DNA from 4 places in the Pseudoalteromonas sp. SWXJ133 genome. Region 1 is predicted to be linked to each of the others. Evidence: predicted binding sites of a transcription regulator. Region 1 holds the regulator's gene; each other region holds the start of a gene.

Region 1 (4,476 bases):
TTCCAATTGAGGGGAAGCATGTTACGCAGTGGCAATTTACGGTATCTGCAGTGACCTTAGTTAAAAAAGCGGCCCGTATTCAACATGACTTTTCGTTAGATTGGTCGGCAATAGCTTTAGTTTTACAATTGCTGGATGAGCGTGATGAGTTGATTTTCGAAAACGAAATGTTAAAGCGACATTTGAGTCGATTTAAACACTTGGAATAAAATCTGCCCTTGGGTACTTCCTAGGGCTTATTTACTCTTTGGTGAGAGTGCGCTAGTTCTTAAAAACCAATATGACTACTTTGATTTATTCTTACTTTTAATTCGGATAAATCGTTTTAGTCGTATGTTTTGCATAAGTAGTAATATACCACTTAGGCAAAAAAGTACGCTGGTTGCTGCAAAACTAATAAGCAGCGGATTATTAAAATCCTCTCGCTCATCGTAATCCATAATATGTAACATCCAAAAAAAGTCGAAAATTCGCCATAGTGTGCTGCGAACGGTGACAACTCTGCCGTTATTTTCTGACAAATACAGTGTTGTGTTAAATGTGTCGTCAAATTGTACCTGCCAAACATTGGTTTTATATCCAACTTCTCGCATACCTTGCTTTAGCAGTACAGCGCTTGTCACTTGAGCATCAATAAGTAAGTGTGCTTTAGCATTTGCGGTAATTTGTATTTTAGTTGGCGGCTCAAAAGGCCGGCCTGTTATACCGTTAAAGCTTTGCTGTTCATCTTTATTTATTACTGTAATTATAGGTGTGGTTAAAAAGTTCTCAAAAATTATTTGTGTTGGATTAACCACCTGAGATGCAATATCGTTAAGGGAGGCAACATAATCAGCCTGCGTAAATGGGTTATTAAGAGTACGTGTTGCAAGATGCTCCCCATGAACTTTATCAAGAGGAATAGCGCTCATGACTAAACCGCCTAATAGCCAAGCTAAAATTTGTAATGTGAGCAAATAACCGAGCCATTTATGTAACTTGCGAGCATACTTAAATATTTTTTTATTCATGTTTTAGTCTTATTATTTTTAGAGGCTAGTTTATTACATTAATGGGATTAGTTACTGCGACATTTTGTCGCAGTTTAAACTATAGCTTACTGTAATCATTTAAAAATAAAAAAGATTACACTTAAATTGCTAACATGACTTATTTGTTTAATTGAGCTGAGTGTTTGATATCCAGCTAGCTTTAAACGCTAAAAAATACTTAAAAGCTGCGAAATATCTATATAAAGTGGTTAATAGAGCATAGTTGATTTGGTATAACGGTAAAACTGCGTTAAAGTTTGCAATGAAATTATTAGAGGATAAATACGAAACGATGTCGGAAATTCAATTTTTAAATGTAGATCTTGAGCTTGAATCAAAGCAAGATATTAGTTTGCTAGTGGCAGACTTGAAAAAAGTCGCGACGATTTTACATTATGACAAAGACGAATACCGTCAATTAGCGCGTATTGAAGCAACAGGTGTAGTAAACACGCCTGACAAAGCAATAAACCATATATGTGAGCTTATTGAATCGTGTTCGCGTAACGCGCTAAAGCAATGGTTAAGCTGTTCACGTAGAACGTTTGATATTGGTTTTGAATCAGGCACTTCCCCTAAGTGCTTTAATCAAGCCTTAGATGCAGATACATTACTACGTATATCTGCGATTGGTGCGGGTATGGAAATTACAATTTACCCAATCGAAAAGTAACTACCTTCGCTCTACGACTGCTGCGGTCATTTTTGATACGCAGCACAGCTCATTGCGGCTATTTGTAATTTTTATTTCCCACACTGAACTACGTTTGCCAATATGAAACGCTCTTGCCGTTGCTGTTAAAGTGCCGTTGCGAGATGCTTTTAAATGACTTGCGCTAATTTCCTGCCCCACGCAGTAAAATTTTGTAAAATCGACAACAAAGTTAGCTGCATAGCTGGCAACTGTTTCGGCAAGTACAACGTTAGCACCGCCGTGAACCATTCCCATTGGGTTATGATGCTCAGGAATTGCCGGCATAGTGGCTACTAAGTAATCATCACCAATTTCAGTGACTTCTATTCCCATGGTTTTCATTAATGTTCCTTGGCCATCAATGCCTTGTTCTAACTGCTTGCACAGCTCTAAAGTGATGGGCTGGTACCAAATACTCATAATGACTCCTTTGCTTTTTTAATCATTTATAAACCTAGCTTTAGTTATATCCCTAAAATGTACACAAGTGAAATTACTTTGGCTATTTTAAGGCTTAATTTAAATTTGCGATTTTTATTTAACTGTATATACTCACAGTTAAATGTACTGTATGGAAAACCAGTTGTATGCGACCATTAACGAACCGCCAAGCTCAAATACTCGAACTAATTAAAGTTTTTATTAAAGACACTGGTATGCCTCCTACACGTGCTGAAATAGCGCAAACATTAGGTTTTAAAAGTGCCAATGCTGCTGAAGAACATTTAAAAGCACTTGCTAAAAAAGGCGCAATTAAAATGAAACCAGGTGCAAGCCGTGGTATTCAGTTAATTGAAGAAGAAGAGCCAGAACAATTAGGTTTACCGCTTATAGGGCGTGTTGCTGCTGGTTCACCTATTTTGGCGCAAGAGCACGTTGAAAGTCACTGCAAAATCGATCCATTAATGTTTAAACCGGCTGCAGATTTTTTACTACGCGTTAACGGTATGAGCATGAAAGATATTGGTATTATGGATGGTGATTTACTTGCTGTACATCGTACTCAAACCGCTGAAAACGGGCAAGTTGTTGTTGCCCGCCTAGACGAAGACGTAACTGTAAAACGTCTTGAGAAAGCGGGTCGTAAAGTATTACTTCATGCTGAAAACGACGATTTTGAATCTATTGAAGTAGATCTTGAGAATGAGTCTTTTAATATTGAAGGCTTAGCCGTTGGCGTTATAAGAAACGCTGATTGGATGTGACTTTAAAAATAGCTTTTAAACAAGCAGTTTTATAAATGCGTACTAATTAGTACGCATTTTTGTTTTAAATTCGCACTAAAAATAGGGCATAAATAGCTCACTGACAATTTAAGCTGTAAACTTTTTTGCACTTATATTTTCCCCCTTCGAATGCGTTAAACCCCTTTGTTTTGCTCATCTTTTGAACTTACTGTTACCTAGTTGGTTATTGATTTTTTATTAATTACTCAATATCACCTGATTGTTTTTTATACTAAAACTTGCTTGTTGTTCATTTTTTAGCTAATTATTAATGTGCTGAGCTAATAATAACTCACAGCTTTTTAGTTTTGAGAACACACAATATACACAAACCCGTTGTTGGCGCAGCAAAACCAATCAATATTAAATGAGATTGACTAAAAAAATAAAAATAACGAATTGGCGTTTAAGCCGTACGCCTCTTCGCTTTGCATTCGCAATAGCATCAAAGGAGCCGTCACATGGGTAAACTGACCTCTACCTTGTGGCTTATATTATGTGTTTTTTCGCACCCAGTTTTGGCTAACAGCCAATACAATATGCGCAAAGGCGTAACCGATATAAGCAATAATGTATATCAGCTGCACATGACCATATTTATAATATGTTGTGTGATTGGGGTGATAGTGTTCGCAATTATGTTTTGGGCACTTATTCATCACCGTAAATCTAAAGGGGCTGTACCTGCCCAATTTCACGAAAGCACTAAAGTAGAAATACTTTGGACTGCAATCCCGTTTGTTATTTTAATTGCTATGGCAGTACCAGCCACTAAAACCCTAATTGCAATGGAAGATGCCAGCAAAGCTGATCTCACTATTAAAATTACAGGCTCGCAATGGAAATGGCATTATGAATATATGGGTGAAGATGTAGAGTTCTACTCTATTTTATCTACCCCGCAAGATGAAATAGCGAATCTTGCAGATAAAAATCCTAACTACTTACTTGAGGTTGATAAACCTCTCGTACTGCCAATAAATCAAAAAGTAAGATTTTTAATGACTTCTGACGATGTTATTCACTCTTGGTGGGTACCTGATTTTGCAGTTAAAAAAGATGCGAATCCCGGCTTTATAAACGAAACATGGACGAACATAAATGAAGAAGGTACTTACCGAGGCCAATGTGCTGAGTTGTGTGGTAAAGATCATGGCTTTATGCCCGTTGTGGTGGTCGCTAAATCTGAGGCTGATTTTAAAACGTGGCTTGCAGATGCAAAGCAAGCTAAACAAAAAGCAGCATTAGCAGATGCCGCATTACTTGATAAAACCCTCCCAAAAGAAGAATTAATGACTTTAGGCGAACAAGTATATATGGCCAATTGTGCTGCATGTCATCAGCCTACTGGCATGGGGTTACCGGGTGTATTTCCTGCACTTAAAGGCAGCCCTATAGTGCTTGGCGATATAAAAGATCACATTGATGTAGTTATCCATGGGCGACCCAGTACGGCAATGCAAGCATTTGCCAAACAGTTATCTATAAAGCAATTAGCAGCGGTTATTACTTATAAACGTAATGC
Region 2 (4,476 bases), on a different contig from region 1:
TGATGCATTACATCAACCACTTCAGCTCATTGCGGTGTGATATATGATTGTAATAATCATCAGTTAATATATGCTTCATAACGGGTCTGCTTTATATATATTGCTAATAATTGATTTAATGAAAAAAAAGCATCCAAAAATTAAATGCAATTGCTATAATGGCGTCAAATGGTATGACATGAAATGCCATTATCATTAAACCAAGGTAATTAGGAACGTAATGAAGAAAACATTCACGCTAAATCACGAGAAAATCAAATACCCTCGTATGGTTGATGCTGCAAAGCACGAAGTGAAAAAATATTTGAAAAGAGAGCGTAATAAAACGCTACCTGAAGATGCTGACTATTGGGCATTTGACTGTAAGTTTGGTAACACAGCTGAAGATGCGCAAGTTGTGCACGTTGCTGAATTAAGTAACCAAATTGGCGAGATTGAAAAGCAAGGTTTGACCTCTTTCTATGTAGAGATTTTAGCTCGACCTGCTCAACGTCAACAGTTAGATTTAGATGATGACGAATAACACATAATTTAATTAAGTGTTTGAAGTTTTAAAATGAGCCCAAGTGGCTCATTTTTTGTTTTTATATCTTAAAAATTTGCAATAAATCATTTTTATTGGCTAGTTTAGTAGAACTAGCTATTGCTAACATTTGCATAACAAAATGGGGTGTTATAGGGTGTATTTAATTAAAAAAATAAAACAGTTGTACTATGCCGATAAATTACTCTGACCATCAATTAAAATTAAGCTTAAAGAACTCTAAAGTACTTGTAGTTGACGATCAGTTATTAAGCTTAATTGTATTAAAAAAAATATTATCTGAGCATTTTAATGTTATAACCGCTGGAAGTGGTGAAGAGGCGATTGAAATTTGTAATGTAGACGTACCCGATATAGTACTGCTCGATATTAATATGGGTGGAATGAGCGGTATTGAAACATGCCTAAAATTAAAAAATAATACTGAGACACAAGATACCCCGGTTATTTTTGTTACATCATTTGAAAATGAAGAAGAAGAGTGTTGGGAAGCCGGAGCTGTTGATTTTATTAAAAAGCCTATTAAGACAGAAACTTTATTTAGAAGAGTTCGTGCGCATATAACGTTAAAATTACAGCACGACTTATTAAATCAAAAAGTATTTCTAGATGATTTAACACAAGTGTTTAATCGTCGTTATTTTGATGCGCATTTTAATAAAATGGAACGAAGCGCCTTGCGAGAAAAGGTCGACTATGCGCTCTTACTCATCGATATAGATTACTTTAAGCAATACAACGATATTTATGGTCATGTGCAAGGTGATAAGGTGTTAAACCTTGTCGCACAAACTATTACAAATAGTTTGCAAAGACCAGCCGATTTTGTAGCTCGTTATGGCGGCGAAGAGTTTGTGGTTGTTCTGCCTCATACAAGCACTGAAGGTGCTATTTGTGTTGCTGATAAAATCAAAAAAAATATAATTGATTTAAAAATCCTTCATGAATATTCAGAGTACGGGTTTGTTACCATTAGTATTGGCGGTTCCACGTTACAACCTTACGAAAGTAATAAAAATACTTTGCAAATTGCAGACGAAAAAATGTATGAGTCCAAAATGCAAGGTCGTAACCAAGTGTGTTTTTAAGCTTAGCGAGCCAATAAGACTTGTTGATACTTAAAAACACCTTATAGGTGATAAATAATCAAATAAAATTATTACACGCTATGACATTTTTTGTACTTTTTATTGCTACCGCATGGGCAGTCATCATTTCTGCCCACTTTAATATCTTCAACAGGATATATAATGCCATCTAAATAACGCCATTGAGTATTTTCTTTAATAAACTGCGATTTTTCGTGAAGTTCACAAAATAAGTTTTGACAAAAATATTGGGCTTTAAATTCTACATTGCCAGTATCGTCATCATGGCTTGACCCAATTACATCAAGATTTATAAATCGACAGCTGTTAGCAAAATCATTGATTTCTTTAACCGGATTTTCAGCTTGTTTTTCCTTTGCGTAGGTTTGATAAACATATTCTGCATTTTTAATAACATAAGCACTGAATCGTGAGCGCATAAGTTGTTCAGGAGAGTTAGCTTGCTTAACAGATAAATGAAGCGGCTCGCAGCAATCGGCATAATTGTGCCCACTGCTGCAAAAACATAATGTGGTATTGAGTGAAGTCATAATAATAATACAAAGTCTAAAACATCAGTTTAACAAGCTTATTGGGCGAGTGATATCTCTGTTGTTTGAGACTTTTTAGTAAAACAGTATAGTTTTGTATTCGTTTTACTTAAATCGAACGATAAATTAGTCAGTAGTTGGTTATTAACTATATCGGTCCAGGTAATTACCGCTGCAAAGTTTCCGTTATGTAATGCAGAATTTAATACATACTCTAAATTTACTAGGTGCTTCTGTCTAATAACAAGTAATTTACTTGTATCAATAGAGCATGAGTCAAGTAAAGCTTTGCTCGGTACATGATCTGGAGCAATTAGTAACGTCCATGCATTAGAGCGATTGTATTGGTGTAATACTTTTAAAAGCTCAAAGGTCGCTGAAATTTCATCTTCAATTTGAATCAAATTCACGCAATCGCTTTGCTCATCTTGTTGGTAACTTTTAACTGTTCTTACGGTAATAGGCTGTAACATAATTTCACTCACTGGGTTTTTATACAGTATTTATATACAGTAGTTTATACAGTGCTTTCGTGCAAGCCTTTTATGCTATTTATTTGTACAGTTATTCAGCTTTTGATCATTGTTTTTATTTTTTAATTTATAATTCGTTATTAATCAGCTTGTTATAGGGTTGTTTTTGAGAGGGTATTTTCAAAATAAATTATTGAGTAATTTCTTCATTTTGAGATTTTATACTGTATAGGATTATCTTTGTAACCATATACAGTACTTCTACCATAGTTAGCTTATGTGTTTTCACTCGTGCGAGGGATCATATGAGAAAACTGGAGTTGGTGGATTTGTTCGTACAAACTTGCTGCATAACATTGAGCATCTTTAAATCGCTTAGTTTCGATATGTTTGCGTATATCTGTAACCGCTGCTGCGGCAGGTGCGTACCCTTGGCTACTTGCTAAGCTTAACCAAGCTACAGCATGAAATACACTTTGTGGCACGCCTTCACCTTTCACAAAAAATAAACCTAAATAAAACTGTGCTCTATGGTTTCCTGCCATTGCAGCAAGTCGCATCCATTTTGCAGCCAATGGAGCTTGATTATTTTTTAAATAATATAGGGCTTTATTTAAAATACTTTGCTCATCTTTTTTATTATCAACGGGCACAGAGGTATTTTCTGGTTGAGTAACAAAACCTAAAATATTATCTAGCTGTTGCTCTAAGTCTTGCTCACAAGGTGTTGTTTTAAGCATATGGGTTCATTTATTATTTTAACTGCTTTAATAGTTTAGTACAAAGCAAGGTGGAATGTCCTGTAAAAGTTAATTTTTGTGCTAAAATTCCGCCACTTTTTACTATCACAAGTTTATTATGTTCGAAGCCTTATTTAAACTGAGCGAAAATAATTCAACAGTTAAACGCGAATGCGTTGCTGGTCTAACTACCTTTATAACTATGGTATACATTGTATTTGTAAACCCGGCTATGCTTGCAGAGGCAGGGATGGATCAAGGGGCTGCATTTGTAGCGACATGTATAGCAGCTGCGATAGGCTGTTTTATAATGGGTTTATGGGCTAATTATCCATTAGCATTAGCGCCTGGTATGGGACTAAATGCCTTTTTTACTTATGGTGTCGTATTAGGAATGGGTTATACCTGGCAAGCCGCGCTAGGGGCTGTATTTATGTCGGGTTGTATATTTTTGTTTTTAAGCTTATTTAAAGTCAGAGAGTGGATTATTAATGCCATACCTCTGGTGCTTAAGCGAGCAATCGCAACGGGTATAGGTGCTTTTTTAGCATTAATTGCGCTTAAAAATGCAGGTATTATTGTCTCAAGCCCGGCAACATTAGTGCAGTTGGGCGATATTACTTCTCCTGGACCGTTATTGGCTATATTAAGTTTTTTTGTAATTGCAGCGCTTTTATACCGCGATTTTAAAAGTGGCGTGCTTATTAGTATTCTATTAGTGACTGGCATTGCTTTAAGTTTGGGGCTTGTTGAATATCACGGTGTTATGGCTATGCCACCATCAATAATACCTACTTTTATGCAGCTAGATTTTGCAGCCGCTTTTGATATATCAATGATGAGTGTTATTTTTGCTTTCTTGTTTGTCGATCTTTTTGATACTTCAGGTACATTAGTTGCGGTAACTCAAAAAGCAGGTTTAGCTGATGAAAAAGGTAACATGCCTCGTTTAGGGCGCGCATTAAGTGCTGACAGTTCAGCAACTATTGCAGGTGCGATGTTAGACGACTACATCGTATATAGAATCGGTTGCTGGCGTATCTGTTGGTGGACGTACTGGCTTAACGGCTGTGGTTGTAG
Region 3 (4,476 bases), on a different contig from region 1:
GGTTAAATTTAAATTAAAATGCGATGAGAGATTACCAAGCGAATACGACTTTAAGCCTTTAAACGCTTTGCGCGATTCAACCACGGTGCACATTTTTGGCATTTTAAAAAAGTGCCCTGCCATCTCGCATTCTTTTTTAATAAAGCCATAGTCAAAATTAACGTTATGGGCTACAAAAATACTGCCTGCGAGTTTATCTAATAGCGGCTTGGCTATATCGGCAAATACAGGCACGTTGCGTACCATGCTATCGCTTATGCCAGTTAGTGACGTTATAAATCCAGGTATATGGCGCTCGGGGTTAACTAAGCTTGTCCAAGTATCAATTACTTTTCCGTGCTGTACTTTTACAAGGCCAATTTCGGTAATACGGTTACCGCCTTTTAAGCCGCCCGTGGTTTCTATATCGACCACACTGTAAATACGGTGTGGATCTACAAACCATTTAACCGCAGCAATGTGTACTGTAAAGCCCACATTTTTTAAATTATCAATAGTGGTTAGTTGGTTGCGTCTAAGTTTGTCGCCCGGTGCTTTTACCTCTTCAAAATGTACTTGGCCATTATTAATTACCATTAAGTCGGGGTAGCCGTCTTTTAGCTGTAAATAATGTTTGCTCATGGCTGTTAAGTGCGCAATTAGTGCCTTAATAGGGCTGTTTAAAATAAGCGCTTCTAACGGCTCTAATAAATTGCTGCGCCATCTAAACAAACCGTTAGGCTGCTCAAAGTATTGCGCTGCATTTTTGCATACTAAATTAAGTAATGCTTGCGACGTTTGGCACTGTGCTAAGCGCTCATTTATCTGTGTTTGCTGCGCTTCATAAAAATTACCAAGCCTTAACACTTGCGGATAAATATCAAACTCATTGCATGGTGGATAAGGCGACTCCACAAATAACTCATGCCAAAATACTAAACCAAACAAACTTTGCCAAAGCGTGTTTTCGGTATTAAATACAGCCATACCTTGGCGAGTATAATAATCGTTTACGCCCTGCTCTACTTCACCTCGGTACAGTTCATCTATTTCTAGCACGCACTGAGTGTCGGCAAGCATGGTACTTAAACGCGAACGTGTTTTTTTATTAAACTTACGCATTAAAAAATCGTCAGCAAAATACAGTAAATCATCAGTAAGTGGGTTTTCGATAATGGCTTCTAATCGAGCTTTTACCCACTCTTTATTGCCAAACCTGTATTGCTCTCTTATTTGAATTTCTTGTGCTTCGCTATCATCCGCGCACCCTTCAAGTAAACTAAAAGCAAGTTCGCTATCACCTGTTTTTAGCTGCCTATAAAGCCTAACTAATAATTTATTTTTTAATGCAACGGCTATTGCACCATGTGCAGCTTGCACTAAAACCTGCGACGCTAAAGCAACATAGTCGCTCTCATCTGTTATATTTTTAAATGCTAACCGGTAACGGTTTAGTAAATAGTTCGATTGCGCTTCGTCAAGTATTTCAAACCGCGACAAGCTCTCGCTGTGCCCTTCGCGCGTAGCGGTTAAGCCTAAGTCTCGCATTACAAAACGATTTTGATGATTTACATCACCACTGCTTAGTTTGCCTGCAAATAAAAACTCAAAATACTCGTAGTAATCACTGCGGTTGTTAATTACATACTGGCTATAAAGTGGCGCAAGCTCTTGTGGGCATGCTTTAAAAAACTCACGCGCAATATCCACCAGCGCGCCTTTAGCGGCGCTCTTTTTAAAGCTTATTTGCTCACTGTAATTACTTAGCAACTCAACCAAAGAAGGCTTAGTTAAGTGCGCTAAAAGCTGCTGGTAATGCTGCGCGTTTGGCTCAAATAAAATACCGGCTTTTTTTAGCGTATAAATAGCCTGATGCGGCGAGGTTATTTCTTCATAATTAAGCGATTGCGCCTGCACTAAATAAGGCTTTCGCGAGTACACACGCGCCAACATGCATTGGCTTTGCTCATCTAGCTGGTTAATTTTACTAATAAATTCACTGTGTTTGGGCTCAAGTAAATGCATACATTTACTAGTTACAAACTCAATAAGCTCTCTAAAATGCGCTAAATAGTATTTTGCTGGTAATTCTTTTTTCATAATATCGCCATAACTGTATATAAAAACAGTATCTAGTATTTATGCTTATTATTCAATCTTAAACTTGTAATCAGTAATGCTTATAGTTGCCATATAAAAATAATGTAGAGTCAATAAGCACTGAATTTAAAAAACGACATATTACACAAAAGAAGAGGTATGCAACCGAGTACAAAGCACTCGCCCTAAAGCACTCACTATAGAGCTGCAAAAAGAATACTTTGAGAATTTTGAGAAGTAAGGAAAAATTTAGCACATGAATAGTGCCAATAATATTTTTAATACCAGTTATGGATTAGCCGTTGATGGGTTTAACCACTTGTATATGTTACAAACACTACAGACACACCGTCGCTTCACCCATATGAATACAACGATATAGACTTTTTGTAGTATTGTTTTTAAAACTAGGGCTTTGGCAGACTTTATGTGGCTTACCTATTTTTGCCTTAATTTCATCTAAATGTTGCCATGTTTCCATTGCAACTCTGTCATGCACAGCTAAGAAGTAGTCTAGTTTTTCTTTCGTGTAATACTTAGCTAGCTCCTGCTTTGAAATATACATTTCCAGTGCTTTTGATGAGTTGATAATTTGCAAATTGTTCTCGCAGGCTAAGGCCGTTCCCATTAATGAGCCTGCATTTTTATACCTACGCTCAACTTCAGTTTCGTTTGTTACATAAGAACATGCGGATAAAAGTAATAATGTTAAAAGAAAAAAATTCTTAACCTTTGCCACCGTCTCTCCTTTTAACGCCCACTTAAGCGGACAAAATTGCTGACTATAATGTGTAGCGGAACAAAACGTAACAAACTGTTTTTGTTCCGTTTAAAGTGCTTGTTATGCCAATGTTCGAAGATTAAGACTACATTTATCTGGTGCAATAACTATCTCTTTAAATATCATATTTTTATTAACATTATCACGAATATATTTCCTTGTTTTCATAGGCATTCTATACCCAAATATAATAGATTTAATCCACTCAGGTTGGGATTTAACTAACGCAAAGTCCTTGAAATCTTGCTTAATAAGGTGCTTAGAATCATTACCTAACTTTAAACGAAATTCGTTTTCATATTCCCATTCATTTAATTTCACCTTTAGAGCATCCCACGCTTGAATACCTAATTCATCTTTTGACCTCAAATCTAGTGTTGATTCTATTAATTCTAAAATATCAATATTTGCTAATGCTTTTTTGTATGTAACCTTATCTGGGGTTACATAACTCTTATCCCATTCAATACAAAAACCATTATGCGAATTAGCATAATGAGACCACATTAAATTATTAGTGGGATCATCCGTAATGCAGTAAAAAAGGTAGCTATCCAATATTTCATTCATTTTTGTATGAAGTGATTCAAAATTGTGTTTTGATTCTTTACCCATGTAAAGTTGTTTGAATGTTAGTTTTGAACTCCCAGAGAGCTTTTTATAAGTGTTCCTTACGCGCGTTCGAGACGGTGTTCTAAACTCGACTCTCGAATCAAAAAGATCATTGAAGTTATTTCTCCGTGAAAATGTTACTTGATCATTAAACAAGTTAATCAGGGAGTATTCTTTATCTAATTCATCATGAGAATTGATTGGGCAATACTTAAAATAATTGTTCAAATTCCACACACCCTGAATAGAATTGGCATAACAACTTAATCGACGACATTTTCGCTTTATAAACCGACAATGTTCCTATATTCAATGCATTTACCTTATCCACCAAATAGCCAACTGTAAACAATTACTTAATTTCGAACAGATTATGTAATTGCAGAAACACACCAAAATGGGTGAGAACAGTGATATTGATCTAACAGATACTTCCCATACAAAGCACATTGTTTATTAAAATTCAGCATGTGTTATTTAAAAGGCGCTACTTAATTTCAAAGTATTGAATCTAACGCCTTTAAGCTAATACCTTTAAATTAAACCTTCAAAACACTGCTCAATTTATACCGGCCAAACCCTTTGTACCTGCACAAATGTATTCAACCATAACGCTTTACGATATTATGCTCTTTTATATTTAATTTAACTTTCAGGGCATATAATGACAACGCGCACACCGCCTTCCCACTCAGCCAACACAGCTGAAAACACCTCTCTTTTTTACGTAATATTTATATCGGCCGTTGCTGCTATTGGTGGCTTTTTATTTGGTTTTGACTCGGGCGTTATTAACGGCACGGTATCGGCACTGGGTAATGCCTTCAATTCAAGCAGTGTAGCTACGGGCTTTAACGTAGCGTCTGTGTTACTTGGCTGTGCCTTAGGTGCGCTTGCTGCGGGGCCGCTGGCTGATAAGTTTGGTCGCCGTGCAATTATGATCATCACCGCGATTATTTTTGCCATTAGTGCATTTGGTTCGGGCATTAGCGAAAGCTCTGCGG
Region 4 (4,476 bases), on a different contig from region 1:
TTACTGCCAAGGTCGTCAAAGTTAACTTGTACGCGAGATTGCGCGCCACTGCCTTCGTAATTAAGTACGGTACCAACACCAAACTTAGCATGCAAAACTCGTTGCCCTAAGTTAAAGCCACTGTCTTCAAATGCGGCATGGCTAACTGATGCGCTAAAACGCCCGGCGGCAGGCGGGCGAGAAACCTGTGTTTTAATACGAATTTCTTCAACGCAGTCCTCAGGTATTTCGCGTAAAAAGCGTGATGGGCTATGGTATTTTTCTTGCCCGTATAAACGGCGACTCTCAGCATGGCTAATGTATAACTTATCCATTGCTCGTGTCATGCCTACATAACAAAGGCGGCGCTCTTCTTCCAAACGACCAGACTCTTCGTTACTTTGCTGAGAAGGGAACATGCCTTCTTCTACGCCCACCATAAACACTAACGGAAACTCTAAGCCTTTAGCTGAGTGAAGTGTCATCATTTGAACGGCATCTTCGTGCTCTTCTGCTTGTCCTTCACCTGACTCAAGTGATGTATGTGCTAAAAAGCCTTGTAAAGGCGAGCTGTATTCTTCGTCTTCAGGAAGTTCGTACTGGTCACATGCGCTAATTAGCTCTTCTAAGTTTTCTACGCGAGCACGGCCTTTTTCACCTTTTTCAGCTTGGTACATTGCCATCAAACCTGATGTTTGAATTGTGTACTTGGCTTGCTCATGCAAAGTTAGATCGCTAATTTTATCTTCTATTTGTTCAACAAGTTCTACAAACTTACTTACTGCACCAGAGGCACGACCAGATAAGTGCTGTTGTTCTACAATTGCTTTTGCGGCATACCAAAGCGGTAACGATTCTGCTCGTGCACAATCTCGTATATGGCTCAATGTTTTATCACCAATACCGCGTGCTGGCGTATTAATTACACGCTCAAACGCGGCATCGTCTTGACGATTACCTACTAGGCGTAAATACGAAAGCGCATCTTTAATTTCTTGTCGTTCGAAGAATCGCATACCACCATAAATACGGTATTTTAAGCCTTCTTGCAGCATGGCCTCCTCAAGTACACGAGATTGCGCGTTACTACGGTATAAAATTGCGGCATCTTGTAGGGCATTACCTGCATTTAACCAGCTTCGTAGTTTGCTACTTACAAAGCGTGCTTCGTCTAACTCATTAAATGCTGCATAAATAGAGATTGGCTCGCCGTCGTTACCGTCGGTCCACAAGCTTTTACCCATACGTTCTGAGTTATTTTGAATTAATGCGTTAGACGCTTTCAAAATAGTCGCTGTTGAGCGGTAGTTTTGTTCAAGGCGAATGGTTTCTGCACTGAAGTCAGTTAAAAAACGTTTAATGTTTTCGATTTTAGCACCACGCCAACCATAAATGCTTTGGTCATCGTCGCCTACAATCATAATGCTGTTAGTATCGCCAGCAAGTAACTTTAACCAAGCATATTGAATGGTATTTGTATCTTGGAACTCGTCTACGAGCATATGTGCAAAGCGTTGCTGATAATGACGTAGTAACGTAGGGTTATTTTTTAACACTTCGTAGCTGCGTAGTAATATTTCAGCAAAATCAACTAGGCCCGCTCTATCACAGGCCTCTTGATAGGCGGCATAAACACGCAGCATCATTTGCTCATTAATATCGTAGGCTTGAATATCTTTAGGGCGAAGTGCTTCATCTTTTTTGGCGCTTATGTACCAGCCAAATTGTTTAGCAGGCCATTTTTTATCATCAATATTCATCGATTTTAATAAGCGCTTGATCATCCGAAGCTGATCGTCAGAGTCTAAAATTTGAAAGGCTTCTGGTAAATTAGCTTCACGGTGATGAGCACGTAAAATACGATGCGATAAACCATGGAAAGTACCAATCCACATACCACCTACAGGCGCTTTTAGTGTTTCTTCAACGCGGCCACGCATTTCTTTAGCGGCTTTATTAGTAAAAGTAACTGCAAAAATACTGTAAGCGGAGGCTTGCTCAACTTGCATAAGCCACGCAATACGATGAACTAACACTCGTGTTTTACCAGACCCAGCACCTGCTAATACCAGCATGTTTTGTAGTGGGGCTGCAACGGCATCGCGTTGTTTGTCATTTAAGCCATCGAGTAATTGTGAAACGTCCATCGTTACGCCTTTTTAATCAATATTGTGGCCAGTATAACAGGTGTTTTTGTTAGGCTAAATAAAATACTGTTTTTATAAACAGCTATTTATAAAATAGTGTTCAAAACGAGTAACTTGCTAATTAATTGAGCGAATAGAAAAGTGCAAACACATAACAAAAATTGCTAATTTGACCTAAAGTTAGCAAAATTTACTAACTCTCTAAATCTAGACTAATTTAACTATTTGATTTGTAAGCTTTAATAAATTGGCATAGAGTGTGTAAGTAAATAATTATAAAATCAAATAAATACAGAGGTTAGTATGGCAGATCAAGGTTCTGGCGGTAACGTAATCGCAGCATTATGTAATATATTTTTTCCTGGTTTAGGGCAGTTAGTGCAAGGGCGTATTTTAGCGGCTATATTTTTTGCACTCGCTATTATAATAAGTTACGCACTAATTTATGTGCTTGTAGGCTTTGTACTTGTGCCTATTATTTACTTATGGTCGATTATTGACGCAGCGCGTTATAGATCGCGAAGTTAACGGTTTTCAAGTTGAGTAAAATAGCGCCCATGTGGCGCTATTTTACTTTATATGTCCTGTGGTTTACGGGCGTTTACGTATATAATTACCCAATTAAAGATTTACAGGCAAACCCTATGGAATATCAATTTATTCGCGACCCTATTAGTGGGCTACGTATTAAAATAAGCAGTGAACACGCTATTATTGGTCGCTGGCTAAACGAAGAAATAGGCAAAGACAAAGTAGCCATGGTGCAAGCGCTTATTGCATCGGTGAGTTCAAGCTATGAGCCGCTAACGCTAAAAGGCCAAGAAATAGATTTAATATTAACGAAAGACGAAGCATTATTTGAAGCCCATGCGCTTCATCAAGACAGCGAAGACCTAATAGCGTATCAAGATGACGATTTAGCGCTTGAAGAAAATGGTTTAAGTAGTGGTTGTGGCTTTGAAGATTTCATTGATTTAATTGATTCATGGCATGAGTTTACGACGTCACGATAAACATAACTAGCACACTAATAAAAATATACAGCAATGCACAATCAGCATTTTATCTGTATTATTACACCAACGAACATTACGCCAATCAAAACGACAGGAACTGATATGTCTGCCAATTTAAACAAGCTAGTAGTGATGCTAGAAATGCAAAACGCCATGAATACTAAAGTACATGAGCAATGGTTTACTCAAGGGTTTGAATGGTACCGCGCTATTTGGGTTGAGTGTGCTGAAATGTTGGATCATCATGGTTGGAAATGGTGGAAAAAACAAACACCAGATACTGAACAAGTTATTTTAGAGTTGGTTGATATTTTTCATTTTGGTCTATCGCTTAGAATTGACGGTGAAACTAGCTACGAAGACTTAGCAAAGCAACTTGAAACTGAGCTTAGCAATGCTCAACAAGCTGATGACTTTAAACAAACACTAGAGATATTGGCGGCGTCTGCTGTTGCTGATAAAACGTTTAATGCAGGTGCCTTTGCCGGCTGTATGGCGCAAATGGGTATGGATATTGATGATTTATATCGCGGCTACGTAGGTAAAAACACGTTAAACTTTTTCCGCCAAGATCACGGTTACAAAGATGGTAGCTATATTAAAGAATGGAATGGGCAAGAAGATAACGAGCATTTAGTTGAAGTAGTTAAAAGCCTTGATACAGAACATGCAGATTTTGCAAAGTTAGTATATCAAGGGCTAGAAGCGCGTTACCCAAAAATTTAAGTCACGTAAGTTGAGTTAGATAATCTTACGATAGTCGGTAACACTCAGGTAATCGGCTATTTCGTTATGCGGTTGTTGGCTATCAGGGTTAGCAACTGCAAGTAAGTGCTCAATGCCGTATTCTCGTGCGGCATTCAAAACCGGCACACTGTCATCTACAAACAAAGTGCGCTGCTTATTAAACCCTAAGTCTTTTTGTACTTGGTGCCACAAACTTTGTTGCTCTTTACTTACTCCATATTCATGAGTCGACACTACGCCATCTAGGTAGTTATCAATCGCTGTATGCTCAAATTTAAGCATGATACTCTCAGGGTGGGCGTTGGTAAGTAAAATTAACTCTTTGCCTGCTTTTTTAAGCTCAGTTAAAAAATGAGGTACGTCTTCGCGCATTTTAATTAAATGCTGAGATTCTCGTTTAAGCTCCATTATAGGCAAGCTTAATTGCTGCTCCCAATAATCTAAACAATACCACTGTATTTGACCGCTCACAGCTTGATAGCGTTTTAAAATATCTGCTTTAGCTGCATCTAGGCTAATGCCCCTTGCTAATGCGTGTTGCGCAGGAATAACGTTAAGCCAAAAATGACTGTCGTAATGTAAATCGA

Evidence for each region. The regulator LexA, encoded in region 1, represses DNA repair genes until DNA is damaged. The targets are predictions, from matches to a motif close to TACTGTATNNNNATACAGTA.
Region 2: a site for LexA is predicted at 2,679-2,698, ahead of I6F40_RS11985 (SulA-like leucine-rich domain-containing protein). Genes of this name have one in related genera too.
Region 3: a site for LexA is predicted at 2,091-2,110, ahead of I6F40_RS08265 (exonuclease domain-containing protein). Genes of this name have one in related genera too.
Region 4: a site for LexA is predicted at 2,191-2,210, ahead of uvrD (DNA helicase II). Genes of this name have one in related genera too.

The regions. Positions count from the first base shown of each region.
Region 1 covers NZ_JADYXJ010000036.1:12,446-16,921, forward strand. Annotated here, with positions in the region: gene I6F40_RS18850 (chaperone modulator CbpM) at 1-209, shown strand, start outside; gene I6F40_RS18855 (membrane protein) at 285-1,010, opposite strand; gene I6F40_RS18860 (hypothetical protein) at 1,324-1,704, shown strand; gene I6F40_RS18865 (PaaI family thioesterase) at 1,705-2,145, opposite strand; gene lexA (transcriptional repressor LexA) at 2,313-2,930, shown strand; gene coxB (cytochrome c oxidase subunit II) at 3,413-4,476, shown strand, end outside.
Region 2 covers NZ_JADYXJ010000014.1:78,249-82,724, forward strand. Annotated here, with positions in the region: gene I6F40_RS11965 (VC2046/SO_2500 family protein) at 1-40, shown strand, start outside; gene I6F40_RS11970 (DUF6172 family protein) at 221-523, shown strand; gene I6F40_RS11975 (GGDEF domain-containing response regulator) at 715-1,632, shown strand; gene I6F40_RS11980 (YchJ family protein) at 1,704-2,183, opposite strand; gene I6F40_RS11985 (SulA-like leucine-rich domain-containing protein) at 2,222-2,656, opposite strand; gene I6F40_RS11990 (tetratricopeptide repeat protein) at 2,932-3,396, opposite strand; partial or broken gene I6F40_RS11995 (NCS2 family permease) at 3,515-4,476, shown strand, end outside.
Region 3 covers NZ_JADYXJ010000008.1:83,677-88,152, reverse strand. Annotated here, with positions in the region: gene I6F40_RS08265 (exonuclease domain-containing protein) at 1-2,079, opposite strand, end outside; partial or broken gene I6F40_RS19695 (protein phosphatase) at 2,222-2,320, shown strand; gene I6F40_RS08260 (hypothetical protein) at 2,417-2,818, opposite strand; gene I6F40_RS08255 (DUF2971 domain-containing protein) at 2,921-3,475, opposite strand; gene I6F40_RS08250 (sugar porter family MFS transporter) at 4,137-4,476, shown strand, end outside.
Region 4 covers NZ_JADYXJ010000002.1:279,618-284,093, reverse strand. Annotated here, with positions in the region: gene uvrD (DNA helicase II) at 1-2,126, opposite strand, end outside; gene I6F40_RS02865 (hypothetical protein) at 2,430-2,654, shown strand; gene I6F40_RS02860 (YacL family protein) at 2,771-3,139, shown strand; gene I6F40_RS02855 (dUTP diphosphatase) at 3,245-3,868, shown strand; gene yrfG (GMP/IMP nucleotidase) at 3,884-4,476, opposite strand, start outside.